DNA from 2 places in the Geodermatophilus sp. SYSU D00696 genome. Region 1 is predicted to be linked to the other one. Evidence: riboswitches for the same ligand, from Rfam matches in the RefSeq annotation. Region 1 holds a riboswitch; the other holds the start of a gene.
The links. A riboswitch is a leader RNA that binds a small molecule or an ion and turns the genes downstream of it on or off. The one in region 1 is predicted to bind cyclic di-AMP.

Region 1 (4,398 bases):
CGGTCGACCACGCGCACGTCGACGAGTCGCGCGGCGGGCGGGCGGGCCTGGACCGGTTCGTCGCCGCACTGCACGAGCACGGCCTGGGGCTGGTGCTCGACCTGGTGCCCAACCACATGGGCGTGGCCGACGCGGCCGAGGCGCCGTGGTGGTGGGACGTGCTGCGGCACGGGCGGGACAGCGCGCACGCGGCGGCGTTCGACATCGACTGGGACTTCGGCGGCCGGGTGCGCATCCCGGTGCTCGGCTCGGCCGACGACGTGGCGGAGCTGGAGGTCGTCGACGGGGAGCTGCGCTACTACGACAACCGCTTCCCCCTCGCCCCGGGCACCGGGGAGGGGACCCCGCAGGAGGTGCACGACCGGCAGCACTACGAGCTGGTCGACTGGCGGCGGGCGGACTCCGACCTCAACTACCGGCGCTTCTTCGCCATCAACACCCTCGCCGGGCTGCGCGTGGAGGACCCCGAGGTCTTCCGCGCCACCCACGAGCTGGTGCTGGAACTGGTGGCCGACGGCGCGGTCGACGGGCTGCGGATCGACCACCCCGACGGCCTGGCCGACCCGAGGGGCTACCTCGACCGGCTGGCCGAGGCCTCGGGCGGGCGCTGGACGGTGGTCGAGAAGATCCTCGAGCCCGGCGAGGACCTCCCGGAGAGCTGGCGCACCGCCGGCACCACCGGCTACGACGCCCTCGCCGAGGTCGACGACGTGCTGGTCGACCCGGCCGGCGAGGCGGCGCTCACCGCGCTGGACACGGAGCTGTCGGGCCGCGAGGTCGACTACGCGCGGCTGGTGCACGACTGCAAGCGCGAGGTCACCGACGGCAGCCTCGGCTCGGAGGTCGCCCGCCTGGTGCGGGTGATCGGCGAGCTGCCCGGGATCGACGTCGAGACGGAGGAGGAGGCGCTGGCCGAGCTGCTGGCCAGCTTCGACGTCTACCGCACCTACCTGCCCGACGGCCGCGAGCACCTCGACGCCACGGTGGCCGCCGTCCGCGACCGCCGTCCCGACCTGGTCGCCGCGGTCGACGCGCTGCACCCGGTGCTGGCGCGGGCCGGCACCGAGGCGGCCACCCGGTTCGAGCAGACCAGCGGCCCGGTGATGGCCAAGGGCGTCGAGGACAGCGCCTACTACCGCTGGGCCCGGTTCGTGGTGCTCAACGAGGTGGGCGGCGACCCGGCCCGGTTCGGCAGCACGGTCGCGGAGTTCCACGAGGCGCAGGCCCGGCGGCTGGCGCGCAAGCCCGAGTCGATGACCACGCTGACCACGCACGACACCAAGCGCAGCGAGGACACCCGGGCTCGGCTGGCCGTGCTCGCCGAGGTGCCCACCGAGTGGGCGGACCTGGTACGCGGCTGGCTCGCGCGCCACCCGCTGCCCGACCGGCCGCTGGCGCACCTGGTGTGGCAGAACCTGGTCGGCGCCTGGCCGCTGTCGCGCGAGCGGGCGCACGCCTACGCCGAGAAGGCCGCCCGGGAGGCGGGCACCTCGACGACGTGGACCGACGTCGACGAGGCCTTCGAGGCGCAGCTGCACGGGATGGTCGACGCCGCGTACGACGCCCCGGCGACCAACGCCGAGATCGAGGCGTTCGTCGCCCGCATCGGCCCGGCCGGGCGGTCCAACGCGCTGGCGCAGAAGCTCGTGCAGCTGACCATGCCCGGCGTCCCCGACGTCTACCAGGGCACCGAACTGGAGGACCGCTCGCTGGTCGACCCCGACAACCGCCGCCCGGTCGACTACGACGAGCGCCGGCGGCTGCTGGCCCGCCTCGACGGCGGTGAGGTGCCCGGGGTCGACGACACCGGCGCGGCCAAACTGCTGGTCACCTCCCGGACGCTGCGGCTGCGCCGGGACTCCCCGGAGCTGTTCTCCGGCTACACGCCGGTCGAGGCCACCGGCAGCGCCGCCTGCTCCGTCGTCGCCTTCGACCGGGGCGGAGCGGTCACGGTGGCGACCCGGCTGCCCGTGGCGCTGGCCGCCACCGGCTGGGGCGACACCGCGCTGGCGCTGCCCACGGGCGCCTGGCGCGACGTGCTGACCGACACCCGGGTCGTGGCCGACGCCGGCGGGGCGCCCGTGGCGGGCCTGCTCGCCCGGCTGCCCGTGGCGCTGCTCGTCCGAGGATGAGACGGAGGTCACGGCGGCGCCGCCCGGCGCCGCCGTGACCTGCGGTGCCGCGCCCGGGCCGGACCCGGGACGCCGGGCGGCACGCCGTGACGGGTGGGGCCGGTGTGCCGCCCCGTGATGCGACCGTTACCTTGGCTCCCGCACGCGGCCGACCGACGGCGGCGTGCCGGAGCCGGTCCGCCGAACCCCGTCCGCCGGGCTCCGTTCCTCCTGCACAGCCAGGACGGGGGTGGGGGACCCATCTCGGCGTGTGCGCCGCGGTCACGGGGGGACCGGACGCAGCGCCTGGGGGTGAAGCCGCACACGTGCGGCCGGGGCACCGATCGCTCCGAACCCGACAGCTCACCTCGCAGGCGGCGGATCGGAGATCCCGCATGCGCACGTCCACGTCCTTCCTCCGCCGTGCCCTCGTGACGACCGGCGTGGCCGCGGCCGCGATCGGCGTCGCGGCCGGCCCGGCCTCGGCCGCCGCCCCCAACGACTGGGACGCCGTCGCCCAGTGCGAGTCCAGCGGCAATTGGAGCATCAACACCGGCAACGGCTACTACGGCGGCCTGCAGTTCAGCCAGAGCACCTGGGAGGCCTTCGGCGGCCTCGACTACGCCCCGCGCGCCGACCTGGCGACCAAGGCGCAGCAGATCGCCGTCGCCGAGGCCACGCTCGACGTCCAGGGCCCGGGCGCCTGGCCGACCTGCGGCAAGAACCTCGACCCGTCGGCGCCGGAGGCCGGCTCGCCCGAGGCCGCGGCTGCCCCGGCCCCCGCGCCGGCCCCCGCGCCGGCTCCGGAGCCGGCCGCCGCTCCTGCCCCCGCTCCCGCTCCGGCCGCCGAGGAGCCGGCGCCGGCACCGGCCGAGGACGCCGACCGCAGCTGGGACCGCGGCTCCCGCTGGGACCGCGGCGACGGTGAGGGCGGCTCCTACGTCGTGAAGAGCGGCGACACCCTCGGCAAGATCGCGGGGGCGCAGGGCGTCGACGGTGGCTGGCGGGCGGTGTGGGCCGCCAACCGCGACGAGTGCAGCGACCCGAACCGGATCTACGTCGGTCAGGAGCTGCAGCTCCCGTGAGTCCTCCGGCAGCCGGGGGGTCCTCCCCCGGCTGCCGGGAGCCCGGGGGTCTCGGCCGGCCGTGAGCCGCGCGGCCGCCGGGGGACCCGCTCCCCCGCGGGCCGCCGCCCGCGGCGGTTGACCGCTCCCCCAGCGGGCAAGAGGGTCCGGTCAGCCGCACCACCGCCGGGAGGTCCTCGCATGTCCGCTGCCGCCGAGTTCGCCGTCTGGGCGCCCGTGCCGGAGCGGGTGCGCCTGCAGGTCGACGGCGCCGTGCACGACATGCGCCGCGACGACGGCGGCTGGTGGCGCGCCGAGGTGCCGGCCGCGCCCGAGGCCGACTACGGCTTCCTGCTCGGCGACGACGACACCGTGCGGCCGGACCCGCGCTCGCGCCGCCAGCCCGACGGCGTCCACGGCCCGTCCCGCCGCTTCGACCCCGCGGCCCACTCCTGGGGCGACGGCGCCTGGACCGGGCGCCCGCTGGCCGGCGGCGTCGTCTATGAGATGCACGTGGGCACCTTTACGCCCGAGGGCACCCTGGACGCGGCGGTCGAGCGCCTGGACCACCTCGTCGACCTCGGCGTCGACTTCGTCGAGCTGCTGCCGGTCAACGGCTTCGACGGCACGCACAACTGGGGCTACGACGGCGTCCTCTGGTACACGGTGCAGGAGAGCTACGGCGGGCCGGCGGCCTACCAGCGGTTCGTCGACGCCTGCCACCAGCGCGGCCTGGGCGTGATCCAGGACGTCGTCTACAACCACCTCGGCCCGTCGGGGAACTACCTGCCGCTGTTCATGCCGGTGTTCAGCGAGGGCGGGCCCAACCCGTGGGGCTCGTCGATCAACCTGTCCGGGCCCGACTCCGACGAGGTGCGCCGCTACATCCTCGACAACGCGCTGATGTGGCTGCGGGACATGCACGTCGACGGGCTGCGGCTCGACGCCGTCCACGCGCTGGTCGACGAGCGGGCCACCCACGTGCTCGAGGAGATGGCACAGGAGGTCGACCGGCTCTCGGCGGCGCTGGGCCGGCCGCTGACACTGATCGCCGAGAGCGACCTCAACGACCCCCGGCTGGTGACCCCGCGCGCCGCCAACGGCACGGGCATCCACGCGCAGTGGAGCGACGACTTCCACCACGCGCTGCACGCGGTGCTCACCGGCGAGGGGCAGGGCTACTACGGCGACTTCGCCGCGGCCGGGCTGGCGGGACTGGCCAA
Region 2 (4,398 bases), on a different contig from region 1:
CGCCATCTCCTCCAGGGTGGCCGGGGACAGCACGTCGCCGGTGTCGCCGAGCAGGAACGCGGCGAACCGGGCGAGGTCGGCGAGGGTCGCCCACAGCTGACCCGCGGCGGCCATCACGCCGGCGTGGTGCTCGGGCTCGGGCAGCGCGACGTCGGCCCACGGGTGCACGGCCCAGCCCTGCGCGGCGCGGCCGGACGGGCGTGGCGTCGTCCGGGTCATGCCCAGCGGCCCGAGCACCTCGGCGGTGACGACGTCGTCCCATGCCCGCCCGCGCAGCCGGGCCACGAGCTCGCCGAGCAGGCCGAAGCCGAGGTTGGAGTAGTGGAAGCGCCGGGCCTCGCCCAGGACGACGTCGTCCCCGCCGAGCGCCAGGTCGGCCAGGGACCCGCCGGGCACCCGCTCCCACCAGCCGCCGGGGCTCTCGGCGGACGCGCCGGCCAGGTGCGACAGCAGCTGCCCGATCGAGCGGTCGCCCAGCGGGGTGCCGGGCAGGTGCCGGTCGAGCGGGTCGTCGAGGCCGAGCCGGCCCTCGTCGCGCAGCCGCAGGACGGCGACCGCGGTGACCGTCTTGCTGATCGAGCCGAGCCGGTACTGGACGTCGGTGTGCGGCTCGGCGACGTCGCCGCGGCCGGCCGACCACGCCAGGCCGCCGTCCCGTACGACGCCGGCCACCAGGCTCGGCGCGCGGCCGTCGCGCTGCACCCGGGCGGTGCGGGCCAGCAGGGTGCGGGCGGTGGCGGGCAGCACGGTCGGCATGCCCGGAACCGTAGGTCAGGCCCGCGCGGGGACCGCCAGCCTCCCCGTGCGGCCGGCCCAGCGCTCGAAGACGACGGTGACCAGCGGCGGGATCGAGGCGGCGAGCGCCAGCAGCGTCGTCCCCGGGGACCAGCGGAGCACCCGGGCCGCGACCAGCGCCACGACGACGTAGGCGACGAACACCGCGCCGTGGACCGGGCCGAACACCTGCACGCCGACCTCGGAGGTCTCCGGCACGTACTTCACGTACATCCCGGCCAGCAGGCCCACCCAGGACAGCGCCTCGGCGACGGCGACGACGCGGAAGGCGGTGGCGACGGTGCGGGGGTTCACGGGGATGCGGTCCTCACGGATCGGCGGCGGCTCCGCAGGGAGCAACGCGGCAGGCTCCGCCGGAGGTCCCGGACCGGGTGTGACCCCGGCAACGTGCCGGAACGGCCACCCTCCCGGGGAGGAGGGTGGCCCTTCCTCAGCCGATGCGGCGGGCGCCGGCGTAGCCGCCCATCGAGTCGACGCCGGCCACCTTGACGACGTCGCCCGAGGTGGGCGCGTGCACCATCTGGCCGTTGCCGATGTAGATGCCCACGTGGCTGACCGGGCTGTAGAAGAACACCAGGTCACCGGGCTGCAGGTCGGCCCGGGAGACCGCGGTGCCCATCTGCGACTGCATCCGGCTCGAGTGCGGGAGGCTGATCCCGGCGGCCTTGAAGGCGTACTGGGTCAGGCCCGAGCAGTCGAAGGAGTCCGGGCCGGCGGCGGCCCACACGTAGGGGTCGCCCCGCTGCGCCATGGCGGTGGCCACGACGGTGCCGGCGACGCCGCTGGCCGGCGCGGCCGCCGCTGCCGGCGCCTCCTCGGCGGGCTGCGCCGCGGCGGGCTCCTCGCGCTCGTCGTCGCGGCTGGCCCGCTCGTCCTCGGCGGCGTGAGCGGCCGCGGCGGCCTCGAGCGCGGCGCGCTGCTCCTCGGCGGTCAGCCGGGCGAAGTCGGCCTGGTAGGCGGCGATCTGGTCCTCGAGGTCGGCCTGCTGGGCAGCGACGGCGTCGTACTGGCGCTGCGCCTCGACGGCGGCATCGGTGGCGGCGGCCTGGGCGGCGGTGGCGGTGTCGGTCGCCGCGACCGCCTGGCCGAGCAGCTCGCCCTGGTAGCCGGCGACGCCGTGCAGGAGGCTGACGCGGTTGACGAACTCGTCGGCGTCCTCGCTGGTCAGGAGCGCCTGCAGCGAACCCATGCCGTTGCCGGTGTAGGCGGAGCGGGCGATGCCGACGACCTGCTCGCGGGCGGTGCCGACGGCGGCCTGGGCCTGGGCGAGGGAGGCGGCGGCGGTCTCGGCCGCGGCCTGCTGCGCGGCGAGCACCTCGCGGGCCTCGTTGAACTGCTCGGTGACGACCTCGAGCTCGTGCCCGCGGGCGGCCACGAGCTGTGCGGCCTCGGCCGCCGTCGTGGGCTCCTCGGCCAGGGCGGACGAGGGGACCACCCCGACCCCCACGCCGAGCCCCACGGCCCCGGCGAGGACGAGGGCGGCGCGGCGACCCTGCCGGCGGCGGGCCGGGCGGCCGGTCACGGGCGTGCCGAGGACAGACGTGCGCAGGGACGCCACGTGGCGGTTCTCCTCTTCCCAGGCCGCCTACCGGGTTAGCTGACGGGTTCGGGCGTGGACTCGCCCGGCGCGTGCGGACACGCGCTGCACCCCAGGACTGCGGTGGGTCCCCGGCCCGGCGCCCCGCGGGGCGACCGGCTCGACGGCGTCCTCGGGGTGTCACCCAGGTCAGTGACGGAGCGCCCCGTTGGACGCACACAGAGTAAGGGTCGTGACGGACGCGTGACAATCACCCCGATGTAATCACATCGGTGACATTCCGTGGTCGCCCGGTCACCGGACTGCCTGCCCCTGGCGGTTTGGCCGGGCTCCGGGGCGTGTAGGAGTCAGGCATGTCCACCTCCACCCGGATGCGCCTGACCCGGCCGCTGGTCGTGCTCGCGCTGTTCGGCTCCCTGACCGCCTGCGGCGACAACACCGACTTCTCCCGCGGGCCCACCAACTGCGACGCGAGCGGCGAGAACGCCAGCAACGAGAACGACGCCGCGTGCCAGGAGACCGGCCCCAACCCCGGCAACGACGCGCCCACCACCGACGACACCTCCGAGGACTGACCGTCCACCGGCCCCCCGACGGGCGCCCGGTCGCGGGGGCTGGTGGCATGGGCGGGTGACTCCGGAACGCAGGTGGACCGCAGCCCGCCTACGAACCGAGACGAGGGGCCTGCTGGCCGGCGCCCAGCAGCTGCTCCGCGGGCGCGACCTCGCCCTGATCGCGGCGGGACTGACCTTCTACGCCGGCATCGCGGTGGTGCCGCTGCTGCTGGTCGCGGTGCGGCTGACCGCGCTGGCGACCTCGGCCGACGAGGTGCGCGCGCTCGCCGCCCGGCTGACCGAGCTGCTGCCCACCCCGCTGGGCGCCCCGGAGGCGGTCGAGCGCCTGGTCGACGCCGGCACCCGCCTGGACCTCCTGGGCTTCGTGCTGGCGCTGGTGCCGCTGACGTTCTACGGCGAGGGGCTGCGCCGGGCGCTGCTGCGGTTCAGCCCCCGCCGGGAGAGCCTGACCGGCTGGCGCGGCCGCCTGCTGAGCCTGCCGCTGGTGGTCGTCTCACCGCTGCTGCTGTACCCGCTGCTGCTCGCGGCCCGGGTGATGGCCGACCTGGCCCGCGAGGACGGCGTCGGGGCGGTGGTCGGCCGCCTCGCCGTCGGCTACTACTCGGTGCTGTTCGTCCTCACGGTGCCGCTGCTGTGGGGCTACGGCGTGGTGTCCGGCGGGCGCTTCCGCTGGACGGCGCTCACCAGCGGGGCGCTGTTCACCGCGGCCTGCCTGTCGGGGTTCCTGCAGGGCTTCGTCCTGTTCCTGTCCCTGCCGCTGGACCTCGGCGCCCCGTTCGGCGGCCTGGTCGTCGTCGGGGCGGTGGTCGCCGTCGGGCTGTGGCTGTTCCTGCTGCACCTGGTGCTGCTGGCCGGGTGGCTGCTCACCCAGTCGCTCGACGAGCGGCTCGCCCGGCGTCGGGCCGGCGCCCACTACCCCGGGCTCCAGGGCGCCCCCTCGGCCGGCGCGGGTGCCGGCTCCGCGGGCGCCGGGGGTGGCGGCGCCGCGGGCGCCGGGGGCGCGCCCTCCCCCGGGGCCGGCAGCGCCCCGGCCGGATCCTCCGGCACGGTGCCGGGCAGCGGGGGTCCGGGCGGGGGTTCCGGAGCCGGTTCCGGAGCCGGTTCCGGCGGCGGGGGCCCGGGCGGGGGTTCCGGAGCGGGCTCCGGCGCCGGGGCGGGCGGCTCGGGATCGGGGGCGGGCGCGGGGTCGGGGGCGACCGGCTCGGGAGCCGGCTCGACGTAGTCGCTGCCGTTGCTCACCAGGATCGACACGACCTGGCCGGGCACCGCCCGGGCACCCCGGGGCGGGCTGGTCCCGAGGAAGGCGCCGGCCGGCTCGTCGCTGTCGACCCGCAGCGTCTGCGGCGTGAAGCCGGCCTCGGCGAGGACCCGCTCGCAGCTGCGCGCGCCCGAGCAGCCGGGCACCGGCCGGGTGTTGCCGTGCTCCACCGTCTCGTCGGCCGGCGGGAACTCACCGCTGCCCCGGGCGGTGAGGATCGGCTCCATCGCATC

Region 2: linked by a shared signal. The riboswitch ahead of ACI79O_RS22955 (C40 family peptidase) and the one ahead of ACI79O_RS18840 (transglycosylase family protein) in region 1 are both predicted to bind cyclic di-AMP.

The regions. Positions count from the first base shown of each region.
Region 1 is NZ_JBJGYY010000034.1:21,558-25,955, forward strand. Features, by position in the region: gene treY (malto-oligosyltrehalose synthase) at 1-2,132, shown strand, start outside; cyclic di-AMP (ydaO/yuaA leader) riboswitch at 2,376-2,503, shown strand; gene ACI79O_RS18840 (transglycosylase family protein) at 2,507-3,196, shown strand; gene treZ (malto-oligosyltrehalose trehalohydrolase) at 3,377-4,398, shown strand, end outside.
Region 2 is NZ_JBJGYY010000058.1:6,324-10,721, reverse strand. Features, by position in the region: gene ACI79O_RS22965 (serine hydrolase domain-containing protein) at 1-756, opposite strand, end outside; gene ACI79O_RS22960 (DUF3817 domain-containing protein) at 772-1,089, opposite strand; gene ACI79O_RS22955 (C40 family peptidase) at 1,226-2,353, opposite strand; cyclic di-AMP (ydaO/yuaA leader) riboswitch at 2,361-2,496, opposite strand; gene ACI79O_RS22950 (hypothetical protein) at 2,686-2,907, shown strand; partial or broken gene ACI79O_RS22945 (YhjD/YihY/BrkB family envelope integrity protein) at 2,963-3,781, shown strand; gene ACI79O_RS22940 (transglycosylase domain-containing protein) at 3,820-4,398, opposite strand, start outside.